Regions from separate parts of the Nocardia sp. NPDC050713 genome, predicted to be linked through region 1. Evidence: riboswitches for the same ligand, from Rfam matches in the RefSeq annotation. Region 1 holds a riboswitch; the other holds the start of a gene.
The links. Region 1 has a riboswitch for cobalamin ahead of cobN (cobaltochelatase subunit CobN). Riboswitches for the same ligand answer to the same signal wherever they lie in the genome.
Positions count from the first base shown of each region.

Region 2: it holds a riboswitch for cobalamin, as region 1 does, so the genes downstream of both, AB0H49_RS03320 (CbtB-domain containing protein) here and cobN (cobaltochelatase subunit CobN) in region 1, are expected to answer to the same signal.

Region 1 is NZ_JBFAHS010000015.1:27,601-35,017, reverse strand. Features, by position in the region: gene AB0H49_RS25525 (ATP-binding protein) at 1-81, opposite strand, end outside; gene AB0H49_RS25520 (hypothetical protein) at 300-431, shown strand; gene AB0H49_RS25515 (SgcJ/EcaC family oxidoreductase) at 428-877, shown strand; gene AB0H49_RS25510 (hypothetical protein) at 1,528-2,037, opposite strand; gene cobN (cobaltochelatase subunit CobN) at 2,360-6,016, opposite strand; cobalamin riboswitch at 6,046-6,167, opposite strand; gene cobG (precorrin-3B synthase) at 6,390-7,417, shown strand, end outside.
Region 2 is NZ_JBFAHS010000001.1:825,631-833,047, reverse strand. Features, by position in the region: gene AB0H49_RS03355 (histidine kinase) at 1-64, opposite strand, end outside; gene AB0H49_RS03350 (helix-turn-helix domain-containing protein) at 451-1,059, opposite strand; gene AB0H49_RS03345 (NAD(P)H-dependent oxidoreductase) at 1,237-1,884, shown strand; gene AB0H49_RS03340 (multidrug efflux SMR transporter) at 2,109-2,429, shown strand; gene AB0H49_RS03335 (SRPBCC domain-containing protein) at 2,490-2,945, shown strand; gene AB0H49_RS03330 (OsmC family peroxiredoxin) at 3,036-3,476, shown strand; gene AB0H49_RS03325 (CbtA family protein) at 3,544-4,362, opposite strand; gene AB0H49_RS03320 (CbtB-domain containing protein) at 4,353-4,547, opposite strand; cobalamin riboswitch at 4,616-4,799, opposite strand; gene mhuD (mycobilin-forming heme oxygenase MhuD) at 4,855-5,172, opposite strand; gene AB0H49_RS03310 (alpha/beta hydrolase) at 5,244-5,987, shown strand; gene AB0H49_RS03305 (A/G-specific adenine glycosylase) at 6,016-6,942, opposite strand; gene AB0H49_RS03300 (carbonic anhydrase) at 7,042-7,417, shown strand, end outside.

The sequences.
Region 1 (7,417 bases):
ATACGCCGCGGCCGTGGACTTCCCGGAGGCGGGAAATCCGCACAGCAGCACCAGCCCGCGAGAACCGAGCGCGTCGGCCACCCGCGCAACCGTTCCCGCACGCCCGTCTCCACCCGATCCAGGTCCTCCAGCACCGCTCCAGTCCACCACATCCTCGGCACGCTCGACCCGCGCTCCATCCCGCCGGTCGGCCTAGCCCACGCGGCCGTCTCCCGCGCCGGGGTTGCGCCTGGAAGAACTCCGGACACCGTTCGGAGCGCTTCACGGTCTTCGCGGGCCGGAGCTACACCCTGGCCCGCGTGCAGGAGATCGCCGACCAGGCGGACGTCGCCGACAGCGCGGTCGGCACCTTCGTCAGCGCCTCCGCGAACCCGGTCGACCCGCCGGACTTGACCTCAACCTTTGTTCAGGTACCAAGCTGTCGATCATGAACGCAACGACAGACGAATCGCCGGTGGTCGAGGACACGACCGTGGACCACACCGAGGACATCGCCGCGATCAAGCGATTGGTGGCCGATGTGGAGGAGGGCTTCAACAACAAGGACGCGGAGCTGATGGTCAGCGGCTTCACCGCGAACGCGTCGGCGGGGAACGCGGTGGGCATGGTGATCACCGGGCGGGATGCGCTGCTGGAGGCGGGCCGCAAGGGGCTGGCGGGATTCCTGAAGGACGAGTACGCGCGCTACGAGGTGACCGACATCGTCTTCCTGCGGCCGGATGTGGCCGTCGCGCACAAGGCCGCGCGGGCGATCACGGCGGAAGGCGATCCCATCGATGTGGATCCGGCGATGGTCGCGCTGTACGTCCTGGTGAAGGAGGGCGGGCGCTGGTGGACGGCGGCGCGGCACAACACGCTCGTCCCGAAGGCCGAGTGAGGCGTTACCACAGGTCGGAGGGCCGCGCGAGGGAGAACTACCCCCGAACAGAACAGTCCCCGGTAGTCTCCATCGAATCCTTGGGTTTCAGTCGTCGCTGATTACCCTGGTCTTCGACTGGCTTGCCGGGGGCCTAGCCGGATCCTGTGCGAGTTACCAGTACTTTCTTTGGACGTCTCCGCCGATTGTGTGGCACTCTTCGGTGTTCCGGTGTACATCTAGTGTCCTCGGTTTTCGCCGCTAGTCAATACCTGGAGACCCCCAATTTCGAGGTATTTCGCCTGCTCACCGCGACGTCGACACCCGGCTGCGGGACCCCCGGCGAACCTGCGGCAGACGGCCCCGCAGCGGACGGCATCCCGTGCGATCACTGCCATCGCACGGCCGGTCGCACCGGTACAAGGCGGGAATGCGCGCGGAGAAACCGGGCCCGGGCCGCCCCTCCCCGGCGACGCGGTCTCCTCACACCATCTTGGACGCTTGGCCGCGGTCCTTTCTCCTGCGCAGCGTGCGAAAGGGCCGCGAGGCGCATTTCGAGAAATTGAAATGCACCGTGTCCGGAATTTATCGTCGCACGAATGCGGCCCGTCCGGTTGTTTCCCGGACGGGCCACGGGTTCGCGAGGAGTGTTCACCCCTCGATTGCTCGCCTCAGGCGTTCGCGCCGATGATCCCGCCGATCACCGCTCCGATGATGCAGCCGGGAATGGCCGGGAGGATGAAGAAGATCGCGCCGATCAATGCGCCGATCACACAGCCGATCGCGATACCCGCGATCGTCGTTCCCGCATCGCCGATGAACCCCAGTTCCGGCTGGGCCGGAGCGCTGACCGGGGTCAGCGTCAATTCCGTTGCGCTCGCGTCGATTACCGGCGCGACGCGCACCAGCTGACCCGTCACGGAGTGCAGTGTGGTCGGCACGCTGCCGATCACCGTGCCGTCGGGCGCGTGCACCAGCACCGCGTCCGGCGCGATCTCGAAGGTCCCGGCGGCCAAGGTGAGCGTCGCCCCCGAGCGATCCGGCGCCACCGAAGCGGTGTACTCGACGCCGCGGTCCACCCCCGCCACCACGCCCCCCGGCGAGCCGTTGGCGGTCGCGGTGGCGATTCCGGTGGTCGCGGCGATGGTCAGCACCGCTGCCGCTATCAACTTTTTGATCATGATGAATTCCCATCATCCGGCCGATCCGAATAGTGTGTGCCCCGAGAATCGGCTTTCAGGACATCGATATGATGCGCCTTCCACACTCTCGATGTCGACAGAATGACGAAACCGAATTACGTTGCAAGATCAGCGAATCGGCCCAGGAATTGGGGGGTTGCCAGCACCGGCCCTTCGACTTTTCGCGGACGAATACGGCGACGGCGGGAAATGAAACGACATGCGCCGCAATAAAAACCGAGGCGTCGTTTTGCGGAGCCATTCCGAACGAATTGGGGGCGGGGCGGACCCGAGTACGACCGGGTCCGCCTGCGCCGCGATACTACTCGAGTTCCCCTTCGGTCTCCAGATACACCTGGCGCAGCCGGTCCAGCGTCTCGGCCTCGGGGGCGGACCACATGCCGCGCTCGGCCGCCTCCAGCAGCCGTTCGGTGATGCCGTGCAGCGCCCACGGGTTGGACTGTTCCATGAACTTGCGGTTCACGTCGTCGAAAACGTAACTCTCGGTGAGCTTCTCGTACATCCAGTCGGCGACCACGTCGGTGGTGGCGTCGTAGCCGAACAGGTAGTCCACGGTGGCGGCCATCTCGAACGCGCCCTTGTAGCCGTGCCTGCGCATCGCCTCCAGCCAGCGCGGGTTCACCACGCGGGCACGGAACACGCGCGAGGTCTCCTCGGAGAGGGTCCTGGTGCGCACCGCGTCGGGTCGGGTGCTGTCGCCGATATAGGCTTCCGGATTCTTGCCGGTGAGCGCGCGCACGGTGGCGACCATGCCGCCGTGGTACTGGAAGTAGTCGTCGGAGTCGGCGATATCGTGCTCGCGGGTGTCGGTGTTCTTGGCCGCCACCGCGATTCGGCGATAGGCCGAGCGCATGTCGTCGGCGGCCGGTGCGCCGTCGAGATCGCGGCCGTAGGCGTAACCGCCCCACGCGGTGTAGACCTGCGCGAGATCATCGTCGGTGCGCCAGCTCTTGGAATCGATGAGCTGGAGCAGACCGGCGCCGTAGGTGCCCGGCTTGGAACCGAAGATGCGGGTGGTGGCGCGGCGGGCGTCGCCGTGTTCGGCCAGATCCGACTCCGCGTGCGCGCGAACGTAATTCGACTCCGCGGGCTCGTCGAGCTCGGCCACCAGCCGGACCGCGTCGTCGAGCAGGGCGAGCACGTGCGGGAAGGCGTCGCGGAAGAACCCGCTGATGCGCACGGTCACGTCGATACGCGGCCTGCCGAGTTCGGCGAGTGGGATCGCTTCGAGAGTCGTAACGCGGCGGCTGGCCTCGTCCCACACCGGCCGCACACCGAGCAGCGCGAAGACCTCCGCGATGTCGTCACCGGAGGTGCGCATGGCCGAGGTGCCCCACACCGAAAGGCCCACCGAGCGCGGGTATTCGCCGTGGTCGGCGCGATAGCGTTCGACCAGCGATTCGGCCATGGCCTGACCGGTCTCCCAGGCCAGCCGCGACGGCACCGCCTTCGGGTCGACCGAGTAGAAGTTGCGGCCGGTCGGCAGCACGTTGATCAGGCCGCGCAGCGGCGAACCGCTCGGGCCCGCCGGGACGAACCCGCCGTTCAGCGCGTGCAGCACCCGCTCGATCTCGACGCCGGTCTCGCGCAGGCGCGGCACCACTTCCGTTGCGGCGAAGCGCAGTACGGCGCGCACCGCACCGGCCGTACCCGGTTCCGCGCCGCCGATGGCCGCCGCGCCCGAGGGCACGAGGGTGTCGGCGAATCGCGCGACCAGTCCGTCGATCGCGTCCACCGACCAGTCGGCGGCCTGTAGCGCGCCGAGCAGCTCGCGCGCGCGACCCTCGATCACGTCGACCCGCTCGCGCGCCTCGTCGCCGGATTCGTTCAGCCCCAGTGCCTCTCGGAGTCCGGGCACCGACACCTCGCCGCCCCACAGCTGCCGCGCGCGCAGCATCGCGAGCACCAGATCGAGTTCGCCGTCGCCCGCGGGCGCCTGGCCGAGCACGTGCAGGCCGTCGCGGATCTGCACGTCCTTGATCTCACAGAGCCAGCCGTCGACGTGCAGCAGCATGTCGTCGAAGGACTCCTCGTCGGGGCGTTCGGTGAGCCCGAGGTCGTGGTCCATCTTGGCCGCGCGCATCAGCGTCCAGATCTGCTGGCGGATGGCGGGCAGCTTGGCCGGGTCGAGCGCGGAGATGTTGGCGTGCTCGTCGAGCAGCTGCTCCAATCGCGAGATGTCGCCGTAGCTTTCGGCGCGCGCCATCGGCGGGATCAGGTGGTCGACCAGGGTGGCGTGCGCGCGCCGCTTGGCCTGGGTGCCCTCGCCGGGATCGTTGACGAGGAACGGGTAGATCAGCGGCAGGTCGCCCAGCGCCGCGTCGGTGCCGCACGAGGCCGACATGCCGAGCGTCTTGCCGGGCAGCCACTCCAGGTTGCCGTGCTTGCCCAGATGCACCATGGCGTCGGCGGCGAAACCGCCCGCCGTCTCCGGCGCGGCCAGCCAGCGGTAGGCGGCCAGGTAGTGGTGACTGGGCGGCAGATCGGGATCGTGGTAGATGGCGACGGGGTTCTCACCGAAGCCGCGCGGCGGCTGCACCATCAGCACCACGTTGCCGAAACGCAGTGCGGCGATGACGATCTCGCCTTTCGGGTCGGCCGATCGGTCGACGTACAGCTCACCCGGCGGCGGACCCCACGCCTCGACGACGGCCTCGCGCAGGTCTTCCGGGAGGGTGTCGAACCAGGCGGTGTAGGTGGCGGCGCCGATGCGGATCGGGTTGCCTTCCAGCTGTTCGGCGGTGAGCCAGTCCGGGTCCTGACCGCCCGCCGCGATGAGCGCGTGGATCAGGGCGTCGCCGTCCCGTTCTTCGAAACCGGGAATCTCCCCCGACTCGCCGAGATCGTAACCGGCGGAACGCAATTCGGTGAGCAGCCGAATGGCGCTCGCGGGCGTGTCCAGACCGACGGCATTGCCGATGCGGGCGTGCTTGGTGGGATACGCGGAGAGCATCACGGCCAGTCGCTTCTCGGCGGGCTGGATGTGGCGCAGCCGGGCGTAGCGCGTCGCGATGCCCGCGACCCGGGCGGCCCGCTCCGGGTCGGGGACGTAGGTGGACAGGCCGTCGGCGTCGAACTCCTTGAACGAGAACGGCACCGTGATGATGCGGCCGTCGAACTCCGGCACGGCCACCTGGGTCGCCACGTCCAACGGCGAGAGGCCGTCGTCGTTGTCCTCCCACTGGGCGCGGCCGCTGGTCAGGCACAGGCCCTGCAGGATCGGCACGTCCAGTTCGGCGAGCGCGCCGACGTCCCATGCCTCGTCGTCGCCGCCCGCGGACGCGGTGGCTGGCTTGGTGCCGCCCGCGGCGAGCACGGTGACGACCAGCGCGTCGGCTTGGCGCAGCGTGTTCAGCAGCTCGGGTTCGGCGGTGCGCAGCGAAGCGCAGTACAGCGGCAGCGGTCGCGCGCCCGCGTCCTCGATCGCCGCGCACAGTGCGTCGACGTAGCCGGTGTTGCCGGCCAGATGCTGGGCGCGGTAGTAAATCACCGCGACGGTCGGAAGGCCCGCGACCGGCGCCGGGTGGCGGGCGACGCGCTCGAGCTCGCCCCAGCTGGGCAGCTGCACCGGCGGCGCGAAGCCGTGGCCGGTGAGCAGGACCGTGTCGGACAGGAAGTTGTGCAGCTGGCGCAGGTTCTCCGGACCGCCCGCGGCCAGGTAGTTGTGCGCGTCGGCCGCGACGCCGCCCGGGACCGTCGAGCATTCCATGAGCTCGGCGTCCGGCGCGATCTCACCGCCGAGCGCGACCATCGGCACACCGCTGTCGCGGAGCGCGGCGAGCCCGTCCTCCCAGGCACGCTTGCCGCCGAGGATGCGGACGACCACGAGATCGGCCCCGTCCAGCAATCCAGGCAGGTCGTCGACCAGCAGGCGGGCGGGGTTGCCGAGCCGGTAGTCCGCGCCGCTGGCGCGCGCGCTGAGCAGATCGGTGTCGGACGTGGACAGCAGCAGGATCACGGGTGACCTTCCTCGGGTGACGCGCCCATCGGGGTGTGGTGCTCGCCGGAGAGGGTCTGGCTGTTCACAGTGGCGCGACCGCACCGGAATTGCACCGGTTTCCTCGACGCCGCCGAGCACGCCGAGCGTACCCGGCATGGCGTGGCCCGCCGCACGCCCGGTTCCGGAGCGGTCGGTGTCGCCGTCTGCTGGCAGCGAGGAAAGAGCGGAGCCGGTCGGTCCGCGAGCCTGCGGGCGTGCGCTCGATGCCGAGGTCGTAGCTACCGCCGAAGCTGCGGGTCGTGCCGTTGGCCGCGTCGTTCTCGGCATCGCGCGCAGGGCGAACTCCCGCCCGTGGGTTCGGGCACGCCCGCGCACGTAGGCTGAAGGAGCTATGACTCGAACCGCCCCCGATTCCTGCCCCGGCGTGCTGCGGCTGCATCAGGCCGCCGACGGACCGCTCGCGCGCATCCGGGTGCCCGGTGGACGGCTCACCTCCGACCAGGTGCTCGCCCTGGCGACCGCGGCGAGCGAGTTCGGCGACGGCGCGATCGAATTGACCTCGCGCGGCAACCTTCAGCTGCGTCAGGTGCGCGACGCGGAGGCGCTGACCGCACATCTGACGGCGGCGGGATTGCTGCCGAGCCGGACGCACGAGCGCGTGCGGAACATCGTGGCCTCGCCGCTGTCCGGGCGGGTCGGCGGGCTCGCGGACGTGCGCGGGCTGGTCGGCGATCTCGACGCTCGGCTGTGCGCGACGCCCCGGCTGGCGGAACTGCCGGGACGGGTGCTGTTCACGCTCGACGACGGCCGCGGCGATGTCAGCGGTCTGGACGGAGACATCGGCGTCCACGCGGTCGGCCCCGACGAGTTCGCGCTGCTGCTGGCGGGAGCCGACACCGGCATCCGCGTCACCAAAGCGGAGGCCGTCGATAGCGTGCTTGCCGCCGCCGAGGGCTTTCTCGAGGTGAGTTCGGGCCAGTGGCGGCTGCACGAGGTCGCGGACGGTCCGGCGAGGATCATCGAGTCGATCGGTCTGACGCCCGGCACGGAGCGCGTGGAAATCACTGCGGCCCAGGATGTTCCGATCGGCTGGCTCGACCAGGACGACGGCTCGGTCGCGCTCGGCGCGGGCGTCCGGCTCGGCGCGCTCGACGCGCGACTCGCCGAATTCGTCGCGGCGATCGAGCGCCCGGTGATCATCACGCCGTGGCGCAGTCTGATCGTCGCGGACCTCGAGGAGTGGGCCGCCGAACAGGTGGTCCGCGTGCTCGCGCCGATGGGCTTGATCTTCGACGCCGCCTCGCCGTGGTTGCACGTCAGCGCGTGCGCCGGACAGCCCGGCTGCGCGAAGTCGCTGACCGACGTACGCGCCGACGTCACCGCGGCAGTCGAATCCGGCCGCGTCCTGGCGGACAGCTC
Region 2 (7,417 bases), on a different contig from region 1:
CGATCAACGCGAGGCCCCAGTCCCATACGACCGAGCCACGATTCGCTATGCCTGGCGCACTCACCCTTGCAGCCTAAGGCGTACCTCCGCCTTCGCTCCGGCCATGCGCGGTTTTCGGGCGGACTGCGTCCGGCTGTGTCTCTGGTGCGTACCTTCGCCTTCGCTCCGGCCATGCGCGGACTTTGGGCGGATTGCGCCCGGCAGTGCCCCACGAGGCCGACCGTCGATCGACCTTCGTAAGCGCAGGTATTCGGCGGCTGACCCAACGCCGTTGCCGAGCCCGGCCTGCGTCTTCGACGGATGCATCACCGGCACAGTCATTCTCGGCATCTGGACGCTCGCGAGCTTGTTGGTGGGCGCCGCTCGCGGTCCGGCGCTCGCATGGGACCTCGGCCTGGTCTGCTTCGTCAGGCGTGTGAACGGCGTGTGGAACGGTGATAGGGCGGGTGCCTATCGGGGTTTGCCGAGCAGGGCGTGGGCGATCCGATCCAGTCCTCGGGTGATGGTCGATGGGCTGAGCCCGCGTTCGCGTTGTGCGGTGTAGACCTCCGCGGCCAACGGTGCGAGCAGGGAATCGACCAGCGCGTCCGGGTCACGGATGTCCGCCGCCACCAGCAACGCTCGGACGTGGGCGTACCAGAACCCGTATGCCCCGGTCGTGAAGCGGGCGCCGCCGGTCTCCGCGCCGAGTGCCAGGTGCGCGTGGCTGTCGAGGAGTTCGACCATCGCCTCGTAGAAGGCGGCCAGCCGGTCTGCCGGGGACGCGCCTGGGCCGAGGGGTGGTTCGCCGTGCAGCAGGCGCTCTTGGATGGCGCGTTCGTGCTCGTCGAGGAGCGCGACGGCGATCGAATTCGTGTCCGGGTAGCGGCGGTACAGCGTGCCGCGGCCGACGCCCGCTGCCTTGGCGATGTCGTCCATGGTCACCGCGCGTGGATCCCGCTCGGCGAAGAGTTCCGCCGCGGCCGCGAGGACCTTGGCGCGGTTGCGTGCCGCGTCCGCGCGTTCGCTCGGCGGTCGATCGAGCGGTGCGCCGGTGAGCAGATCCGAGCGGGCATCCATGACAGCGACTCTAGCGGAGTTCGGGATAAGTGGACAGAGTGTCCGATTTGCTGTTAACGTCGAACCGGACAATATGTCCGCTTAGTTGAAGGGTTGAATCATGAGCGAAAGCAGTGAGCGAATCACTTGCCAGCGCGCGGTGCGCGTGCTGGAGCCGAGCATTGGCGAGGCGCAGGCATGAGCACCTTGTTGCACCTCGACGCGAGCGCCCGGCGCCGCTCCATCAGCCGGGAACTGAGCGCGGAGTTCGCCGCCGCCTGGCGCGCCGGGAATCCGAACGGCGAGTACCTGTACCGAGACCTTGCGGCGCGGCCCGTGCCCTTCGTGGACGAGCCGTGGACCGAGCTGTGCGACGCGGTCCTCGCGCGCGGCGCCTTCGACCCGGCTGACCTCGACGGCCTGGCGACGACTCCGGCCCAGACCGCGGCGCTGGCCGTCCTGCGCCCCCTGTTGGACGAAGTGCTCGCCGCCGACGTGATCCTGATCGGCACCCCGATGTACAACTACTCGATTCCGGCCGTGCTGAAGGCCTGGCTGGACCAGATCACCTTTCCCCGAATGTCGTTGGGGCACCGCCGTTTCGTCGTCACCTCCGCGCGCGGCGGCAGCTATTCGCCCGGCGCGCCGAAGGCGGCCTTCGACTACCAGGAGCGCTACCTGCGCGACTTCTTCGCGGGCCACTTCGCCGTAACCGACACGGTTTTCGTGCACGCCGAACTGGCCAACTCCCGCCAGGATCCGGCGCTCGCCGATCGCCGAGCCGAACACGACGACTCCTACGCCAAGGCCATCGAAACCGCCCGCTCCCTCGCGGCGCAGTACTGAACGAGAACGGACGCGCCCGAACGACTCGAGCGCGAACGACTAGGCCCTGTCTCGAAGTCCGGGCTGAGGCGCCGGATGGAACTTCGAGACAGGGCCTAGGGCACGTGAACGGCTCGAGCACCCAACGAACGCGCACGCAAACGACTCTCGCCCCTGAACGACTCGCGCTCCTGAATGAGCGGAGCCCCTGAACGAGTGGAGCCCTGAATGAGCGGAGCACCGAAATGAACTGGCTCGTACTAGGTCTCGCGGGCCTCGTCGAGATCGTCTGGTCACAGAGCATCAAACCGACCGAGAACTTCACCCGCCCGCTGCCCACCCTCGTGTGCTTCGTGCTGGGCAGCCTCGCGGTATACCTGCTGTCCAGAGCCATGCAGACGCTGCCCGTCGGCACCGCCTACGCCGTCTTCACCGGCATCGGCGCGGTGGGCGCGATCGCCCTCGGGATCGTGGTGCACCGGGATCCGTTCAGCGCGGGGCGGTTGCTCGCGCTCGCGCTGATCCTCGGCGGCATCGTGCTCGCCCGGGTGACCAATCCCGAGTGACAGCCGATCACGTCGGGGCAAATGCTGTGGGGGCTTCGGGCGCGCGGGTATGGTCCGGTGATGGTCGACCAGTCAGTTCGTCTCCCGGATCTGTCCGCACGGCCCTACGACCTCACCGTGGAGCGGGTGATGAAAGCACCGCCCAGCTTGCTCTACGCCGCATGGACACAGGGGTTCGACATCTGGTTAGCCGCCCCGGATTCGGTGCGGATGAAGCCCGCGGTGAACGAGCCGTTCTTCTTCGAGACCGAGTTCGAGGGCAAGCGCAACCCGCACTACGGCCGGTTCCTGCGGCTGGAGCCGGAGCGCCTCGTCGAGCTCACCTGGGTCACCGGCGAGAGCGGCACCGAGGGCGCCGAGACGGTGGTGAGCGTGCAGTTCGTCAAGCAGCCGCGCGGCATCCGGCTTCGCCTGCGGCACTCGGGGTTCGCGAGCGAGGCGGCCAGAGACCGGCACCGTGCGGCGTGGCCCCGGATACTCGAGCAACTCGACGGGAAGCTCGGCGCGGCGAGCTGACGGCTCGCCCGCGGAAGCGGTGCGCACGGTTCGGCTGTGCGGGTAGGTTCTAGCCTGCACGAGTTCGGCTCACTTCGTGAAAGGACAATGATGCCAACACGTACCGCGCGCACCGCTTGGACCGGAGGTCTGCAGGACGGCTCCGGCCAGGTCGAGCTGACCAGTTCGGGCGTCGGCAAGTACGACGTGTCGTTCCCCAAGCGTTCCGCGGAGGAAGCCGACGGCACCACCAGCCCCGAGGAACTGATCGCGGCCGCGCACTCCTCCTGCTACGCCATGGCGCTCTCGGCGCAGATCGGCAACGCGGGCGCCACACCCGAAAGCCTGGACGTCACCGCCGACGTCACCCTCGGCCCGGACCCGGCGGGCGGCTTCCGCATCACTGCGGTCGCACTGACCGTCCGCGGCCGGGTGTCCGGCATGGACGCCGACGGCTTCCTCGCCGCCGCCGAGGCCGCCAAGGCCGGCTGCCCGGTCTCCAAGGCGCTGGCCGGTGTCGACATCATCAGCCTGGACGCCGCGCTGGCCTGACCGCTCGACCGAAAAGGGGCAGTGCCGGTCATGAGACCGACACTGCCCCTGATCTTTCGAACGCGAGTCACCCCGCGGTAGCGACCTCGCTCCGCGCCTGGGTGTTACGCCCCGCGAACTCGGTGAGCGCCGCGAAGCCGAGACCGAGCGCCGCCCACAGCGTGGCGGAGACGGCGAGCGACGCGACACGGAACTGCCACAGCAGGCTCGGCGGGAAGTCGGCGGACACCTCGTCGACGCCAGGCAGCAGGACGTAGCCCAGCGTGGTGATCAGCACGAACACCGCGACGCCCGCGATCAGCCGGACGGTGTCCAGCTGCCCGCGCAGCAGTTTGTACACGTACACCCCCGCGCCGACGGCCGCGAGGCCGAGCAGCACCGAGGCCACCCAGAGCAGGGTGCGATCGTTGATGGTCTCCGGATCACCCACCGCTGGTGGGTTCGCCGGGTACTTGAAGAACGGCACCGCGACTATCGCGGCCCACCCTGCGACACCGAGCCCGATCGCCAGCTTGGGACCGGACAGTGCGGTGTGGCGCCGCGCGAAATGCGCGACCGAGGCGAAGATCGCGCCGAAGGCGAGACCGCTGAGGCCGAGAGCCAGGAACTGCCCGAACTTCTGTCCGGGCCTGCTGACCAGCGGCTCTTCCTCGTCGCCGTGGGAATGACCCGTGGCGGGTTCCTCCGGCGTGTGGTGCGACTCTTCGGTGGCCGCGTTCGCCTCTTCGATGGCGATCGCCGCGTCGACCTTCGGTTCGCCGACGAAATAGCCCACCGTGGCGGCCAGCAGACCGGCGATCAAACCGGCGAGCAGGCCGCGCAGCAGCAGGGTTTTCAAGGTTCCGGCCAGGGGGACCGGAGTCGTCGTCGGTGGGTTCAGTGGCACGGAACACCCAGCAGATGACGTCCGTCATGCATGAGCTCGTGCATGAACATCCCGCTGCGCGAGATGGCGCCCTGATCGAAGCCGACCAGGTACAGCGTGAGCAGTGCGAGAAGAACGACACCTACCGTGACGAGCACGGTCGCCAGGGAATCGGTCGCCTGGCTCGGTGAATGCGCGATGGCCATTCGAGTCCTCCTAGGGATACGTCCCGACCGGATTCTCGGTCCCGGCAGGGCGTTGTCGCGTCCCGTGAGATGGGTGGTGCGGAGGGTGCCGGTGTCTGGCTTTCCGGCACCTCGCCTGGCCCCCGCCTGCTCGGCGGAGATCGGACTCGATGCTTGGAACACAGTGGCGCGACCGCTCCGGAATCACACCGGAATTACCGCATCACCCTCGCTTGGTCACCTCGAACTGTGACACCACGGCGCGCCCGTCGTCAACACGGTCGACACCTGTTGACCACGGTGTGGGCGAGTCGTTACCCGCCGGATGCTAGGACGCGGGCTTGGCCGCGACGTCGAGCACGACCTCGAATTCGAGCAGCGACGCCCCGGTCGAGACCGGCTTCTTGTCCCCGCTGCCGGCGTGCGCGGCACGGGCGGGACCGTCCCGCCAAGCGGCGAAGGATTCCTCGGAATCCCATTGGGTCACCACGAAGTAGCGGTTCTCGCCCGCGACCGGACGCAGCAGCTGGAAGCCGAGGAAGCCGGGCGAGTTCTCCACCGCGTGCGCGCGGTGCGCGAACCGCTTCTCCAGCTCGGGCCCTGCGCCCTCGGGGACCTCGATCGCGTTGATCTTCACGACAGCCATGAACTCGACAATACGTCGCCCGCGCGCGGGCGGGCGCGCGCCCGGACGAGCCCGGGGGCACAATCGTCCCGATGTGGTACGACGAAGGCGGAGCAGGCGTGCCGATCCTGCTGCTGCACGGTTTGATGGGCAGCGCGCGCACCTGGGGCGACCAGCTGGACTGGCTGCGGGCGCACGGGCACGTCTACACCTACGACGCCGCGGGCCACGGCCGCCCGGCCCCGCCGGAGTTGACCACCGAGGCCTTCGTCGCCGATCTCGCCGAGGCCACCGCGCACCTCACCGAGCCGATGGTCGTGATCGGCCATTCCATGGGGGCGCTGCACGGCTGGGTCTTCGCCGCGCAGTATCCGGAGCGGGTGCGCGCGCTGGTGGTGGAGGACATCGCCCCCGACTTCACCGGACGCACCGCCGCGGACTGGGCGGCCATGATCGAGTCGTGGCCGCAGCCGTTCCCCGACGCCGACTCGGTGCTCGAGTACTTCGGCCCCGTCGCGGGTCGCTACTTCCTGAACTCCTTCGAGCACGGCCCGGACGGCTATCGGCTGCACGGCTCGGTCGCGACCTTCCGCGACATCTCCGAGGAGTGGGGCACCCGCCATTTCTGGGAGCAGTGGCGGGCGGTGCGCGTCCCGGTGCTGCTCATCGAGGGCGAGCACACCATCACCCCGGCCGGGCAGATGCGGGAAATGGCCGAGACCAACGCGAATGCGGAGTACGTGCTGATCCCGGACGCGGGACATCTGGTGCACGACGATCAGCCCGAGCGCTATCGCGCCGAAGTGGAACGATTTCTGCACCGGGTCCTCGCCTGACCGACCGAAGGCCCCCTTCATCCGGCTGTCAGCGATCGCCCTCACCCGCGAGGGCGAACAATCCGTCCGCCGTCTGCTCGATCAGCCCGTCGACCAGCAGCGAGTCCAGCGCCCGATCGCGCTGGCCGGGATCGCGGGTCCAGGCCAGGTCCAGGCGCACCCGCTCCACCGGCCCGGTCGCGGCGCGCAGCACGTCGAGCAGGCGGCCGCGGGCCTGGCGGTCGGTGCCCTCGTACTTCTGGGTGCGGCGCACCACCTCGGACACCGGACGACCCGCGGTCACCCAGGCGCAGGCGGGCAGCGGGCAGTGCGCGCAGTCGGGCGTGCGCGCGGTGCAGACCGTCGCGCCGAGCTCCATCAGCGCGGCGGAAAACCGCGCCGCGCGGTCGATCTTCGCGGGCAGTAGCGCCTCGGTCTCGGCGAGGTCGCGCGCGGCCGGATTGCCCGCTTCGGCGCGACCGTGCACGGCGCGCGCGACGACCCGGCGCACGTTGGTGTCCACCACCGGCACGCGTTGGCCGTAGGCGAAGCAGGCGACCGCACGCGCGGTGTAAGCGCCGATGCCGGGCAGGCCGAGCAGCACGTCCACGTCGGTGGGAACCTCGTCGCCGTGCTCCTCGGCGAGCACCCGCGCGCACTCGTGCAGCCGCAGCGCGCGCCGCGGATAGCCGAGTTTGCCCCACGCGCGCAGCACCTCGGCCTGGGAGGACGCGGCCATCGCCGAGGGCACCGGCCAGCGCGCCACCCACTCCAGCCAGACAGGCTGCACCCGAACGACAGGGGTCTGCTGGAGCATGATCTCGCTCATCAGGATCTGCCACGCGGTCACGCCGGGGTGCCGCCACGGCAGGTCGCGGGCGGTCTCGGCGTACCAGTCCAGCAACACATCGGCGTCGATGCCGCGATCACCGATCTGTGGCAGGGCCGGTGTGATCCGACCTGTCCCGCTACGCATTACCCTCACCGTCCCCGCCACCCGGCGGCCAGTCGATATTTGCCGACACGTAACGAACCTGACTCGCTGGTAGCGAATGCCTTGTGCACAATGGTCGGTATGTCTGATTCCAACCCGATCAGCGCGTGGAAATCTCTCCGCCAAGGCAACGAGCGTTTCGTCAACGGCACCCTCATGCATCCTAATCAGGGCGCCGCCGACCGGGCGAAGCTCGTCGGCGGTCAGCATCCTTCGGCCATCCTCTTCGGCTGCGGCGACTCGCGCGTGGCCGCGGAGTTGATCTTCGATCAGGGTCTCGGCGACATGTTCGTCGTGCGCACCGCGGGCCACGTGGTGGACAGCTCGGTGCTCGGTTCGATCGAGTACGGCGTGCACGTGCTGAACGTGCCGCTGATCGTGGTGCTCGGACACGACAGCTGCGGCGCGGTGAAGGCCACCGTCGACGCGCTCGACGGCGGCGAGGTGCCCGGCGGAT